One region of the Streptomyces sp. NPDC054813 genome, then DNA from elsewhere that is predicted to be linked to it. Evidence: riboswitches for the same ligand, from Rfam matches in the RefSeq annotation. Region 1 holds a riboswitch; the other holds the start of a gene.
The links. A riboswitch is a leader RNA that binds a small molecule or an ion and turns the genes downstream of it on or off. The one in region 1 is predicted to bind glycine.

Region 1 (2,196 bases):
GCTCGGCTTCCCGGAAGGCGATCCGGCACAGCACGTCCGCCGCGTCCCGGTCGAGGAGCACCGCCGAGCCGACGCCCTGGGGCAGCCCGCCCTTCTCCACCGCCCGCACCAGGCTAGCGGCGGCGTGACGGTGGCGCAGGAAGGCGTACCGGGAGACGCCCCGGCCGCGCTCGCGCTGCCCGTCCAGTGCCGTGCCGGGCGTGACGTCCAGGAGCAGCAGGTGCAGGGTGCCGCCGCGGCGGCGGGCAGCGCGGGCCAGCCAGTCGCGCACCCAGGCCTGGGTACCGCAGTCGTGCACCACCATGCCCTCGCCGGTGCGCAGCGCGCGGCGCAGCCCGGCGTAGTGGGCGATGCGGACCAGCGGACGGTAAAGGGCGTACGGCAGGAGGCGGGCCAGGCGGGCGTCCCAGCGGTCACGGGTGTCCTGGGAGTCGATCCGGATGCCCTGGACGGTGCGGTGCATCAGGGTGGACTTGCCGCTGCCCGGCAGCCCGGTGACCACGACCAGGTCACGAGGGCCGAAGAGCAGGCCGTTCGGGCTGCGGCCGGCGCGGTCGCGCAGATCGCGGACGACCGGTGCCATGGGGCTCCCCCCGCGCGAGCGCAGCCGAGCGTGGGGGAGCTCCCCGCACCGCTCACGGGCCGGGGCCGTCGGCTGCCCGGGCAGGGCGATACCCGTCGTCGCGTATGCCGTGGTCCTTGTCACCGTGATCGTCCTCCCTGGGGGTTCAGGAAAGGTTCTCCCCGCTTACCGTAAAGAGAAGGTAATGCACGGTGTCTCGCGGTTCCGTCCGCTTCCGGCCACAGGCCTGTTACAAAGCTCCGCCCGGCATGCAATGATGTGCCCGCCAACTGCATACCGGCCGTTTGAATCCGCGCGGGAGAGTCCTCAGCAGCCTTCGCTGGGGCGCCGAAGGAGCAAGTCCCTCCCTTGAATCTCTCAGGCCCCGTTACCGCGCGGGCGAGGCACATCTGAAAAGCGGGTCGCCGTGTCGGTGGCCCCACCCAAGGTGCAAGCCATGACCACCGATGTGGTCAGGGCGAACCTCTCAGGTTCCGATGACAGATGGGGAGGACAGACCTCGCCTGTCATGCCCTGGGATCTTTGGGAGACGACCGACCGATGAGCAGTTCCGATTCCGCTGGACTCCGCCGTACCGCGCTCGATGCCCTGCATCGCTCGCTCGGCGCCACCATGACCGACTTCGCCGGCTGGGACATGCCCCTGCGCTACGGATCCGAGCGCGACGAGCACGTCGCCGTGCGGACCAGGGCCGGGCTCTTCGACCTCTCCCACATGGGCGAGATCGCCGTGACCGGCCCCCAGGCGGCCGACCTGCTGAACCACGCCCTGGTCGGCAACATCGCCTCCGTCGGCGTCGGGCGCGCCCGCTACACCATGATCTGCCGGGCCGACGGCGGCATCCTCGACGACCTGATCGTCTACCGGCTGGCCGAGACCGAGTACCTGGTCGTGGCCAACGCCTCGAACGCCCAGGTGGTCCTCGACGCACTGACGGAGCGTGCCGCCGGGTTCGACGCCGAGGTGCGGGACGACCGGGACGCGTACGCGCTGATCGCCGTCCAGGGACCGGAGTCGCCCGGGATCCTGAAGTCGCTGACCGACGCCGACCTCGACGGCCTGAAGTACTACGCCGGGCTGCCCGGCACCGTCGCCGGGGTCCCGGCGCTGATCGCGCGCACCGGCTACACCGGCGAGGACGGCTTCGAGCTGTTCGTGAAGCCCGAGCACGCGGTGGAGCTGTGGCAGGCGCTGACCGAGGCGGGTTCCCCGGTGGGCCTGGTGCCCTGCGGGCTGTCCTGCCGGGACACCCTGCGCCTGGAGGCGGGCATGCCGCTCTACGGGCACGAGCTGACCACCTCGCTGACCCCCTTCGACGCCGGCCTCGGCCGGGTGGTGAAGTTCGAGAAGGACGGCGACTTCGTGGGGCGCGAGGCGCTCCGGGAGGCCGCCGACCGTGCCGCGGCCGAGCCGCCGCGGGTGCTGGTCGGCCTGGTCGCCGAGGGCCGCCGGGTGCCGCGCGCCGGATACCCGGTGGTCGCCGGCGGCGCGGTGATCGGCGAGGTCACCTCCGGTGCCCCCTCCCCCACGCTCGGCAGGCCGATCGCCATGGCGTACGTCGACGCGGCGCACGCGGCGCCGGGCACCGCGGGTGTCGGCGTGGACATCCGGGG
Region 2 (2,196 bases), on a different contig from region 1:
CACGCGCGGTGAGGGTGTCGAAGTAGGCGCCGTGCACGACCTCGACCCCGCCGGCCCTGAGCCCCGCGGCCAGGATCGTGGCGTAGCGGTGGGTCCGCCGGGCGATGGCCCGTAGCCCCTCGGGTCCGTGGTAGACGGCGTACATGCCGGCCATCACGGCGAGCAGCACCTGCGCGGTGCAGATGTTGCTGGTGGCCTTCTCCCGGCGGATGTGCTGTTCACGCGTCTGCAGCGCGAGCCGGTAGGCCTTGTGCCCGTCGGCGTCCACGGACACGCCCACGAGCCGGCCGGGCAGGCTGCGCGCGAACTTCTCCCGCACCGCCATGTAGCCCGCGTGCGGCCCGCCGAAGCCCATCGGCACACCGAACCGCTGGGTCGTACCGACGGCGATGTCGGCGCCCAGTTCGCCCGGCGAGGTCAGCAGGGTCAGCGCAAGCAGGTCGGCGGCGACGGTGACCAGCGCGCCCAGCCCGTGCGCCTGCTCGACGAGCGGCCTGATGTCGCGTACGGCGCCGGAGGCGCCGGGGTACTGGACGAGCACGCCGTTGATCTCACGCGCGGCGAGGTCCGCCGGAATCCCCTCGCTCAGATCCGCGACGACGACCTCGACCCCGGTCGGTTCGGCCCGCGTCCGGATCACGGCGACGGTCTGCGGCAGGGCGTCCGCGTCGATGACGAAGACGCCCTTCTTGTTCTTGCCCATGCGCAGCGACAGGGCCACGGCCTCGGCGGCGGCCGTGCCCTCGTCGAGCAGCGAGGCACCGGAGGTGGGCAGTCCGGTGAGGTCGGCGACCACGGTCTGGAAGTTCAGCAGCGCTTCCAGCCGTCCCTGGGAGATCTCCGGCTGGTACGGCGTGTAGGCCGTGTACCAGGCGGGGTTCTCCATCACGTTGCGCAGGATGACGGGCGGCGTGAAGGTGCCGTAGTAGCCCAGTCCGATCATCGAGTCGAGCACCTGGTTCCGGTCGGCCAGCGACCGCAGCTCGGCCAGCACCTCGGCCTCGGTGCGCGCGCCCGGCAGTTCCAGAGCGTCGGTGTTCTTGATGACGTCCGGCACGGCGGCGGCGGTCAGCTCGTCGAGCGAGCCGTACCCGACCTGGGCGAGCATCTTGGCCCGGGCCTCGTGGTCGGGCCCGATATGGCGCTGCTCGAAGGGGATTCCCTGCTCTAGCTCGGAGAGCGGAACACGCTGGGCGGTCATTGCGGAGGCCTCCTGGTCTGACGCGACCTTCGAGGGGTACCCCGGCACGGGCACCCCGACGGCCTCCCCCTCTGTCATCTCAACCTGAGAGCTTCGCCGGATGCCCAGAGGATCCGGCTTTCACCGTCGGTGAGAGCGGACGCCATCGACGCCCGCCCTGCTTTCCAGAGTGACCTCGTCCGTGCGGTACGTGAGCCTGAGAGATTCCGGGGAGGATTTGCTCCTTCGGCGCCTCCGGTCTGTCCGGAGGACTCTCCCGCACGGGGTCAGCAGCCGCTTGCCAGCCTACCAGCGAGGGCAACGCACGGGTCTTCGAGTGGCCGCCTCCTTCAATGTGCTCTTTTGTAGTGCTTACGGATGAGTTGCGACCAAGTGGAGGGCCCGTGCAGACCGACATCGATCCGCGCAACCTGATCGGCCGCAAGGCGTTCGACCGCAACGGCACGAAGATCGGCACGATCGACGAGGTCTACCTCGACGACGCGACCGGGGTGCCGGAGTGGGCGGCCATACGCACCGGCCTGTTCTCCCGGGACGCGTTCGTGCCCCTGGAGCCGAGTGAGCTGGTCGAGGGCACCCTCCAGGTCCCCTTCGAGCGCACCCTGATCAAGGACGCTCCCGACTTCGGGGTAGGCCGCCACCTCTCCCCTGAGCAGGAACTCCAGCTCTACCACCACTACGGCCTTGACACGACCGCCCCACCCCCCGACCACCCGGACCACCACTTCGGGAAACTGGCGGGAACGGAGGACACGGGGGCGTAGGGCCGCCGCCGGGGTTCGCCCACGCTTCGACCGCGGGCCGGTGGGGGTTGCTCGCGCCCCGCGGCGGCGCCGCAGATCGGTGCAGCCCCGCGCCCCTGACGGGGCGCTGCACTCACGTCGGCGACGCAGCTACGTGGCTGCGGGCAATCGTGCCGCAGGGCGGCACGGGTGGGCGCTGGGGGTACCCCCTCTGGGGGAGGCACCTGCAAGCGCCGGCAAGCGAAACCCCAG

Region 2: another riboswitch for glycine. It lies ahead of gcvP (aminomethyl-transferring glycine dehydrogenase); the one in region 1 lies ahead of gcvT (glycine cleavage system aminomethyltransferase GcvT).

What each region holds. Positions count from the first base shown of each region.
Region 1 covers NZ_JBSHAF010000043.1:15,530-17,725, reverse strand. The annotation lists gene ACWGJB_RS47130 (AAA family ATPase) at 1-712, opposite strand, end outside; glycine riboswitch at 869-966, shown strand; glycine riboswitch at 967-1,076, shown strand; gene gcvT (glycine cleavage system aminomethyltransferase GcvT) at 1,124-2,196, shown strand, end outside.
Region 2 covers NZ_JBSHAF010000016.1:228,672-230,867, forward strand. The annotation lists gene gcvP (aminomethyl-transferring glycine dehydrogenase) at 1-1,201, opposite strand, end outside; glycine riboswitch at 1,376-1,470, opposite strand; gene ACWGJB_RS30240 (PRC-barrel domain-containing protein) at 1,585-1,965, shown strand.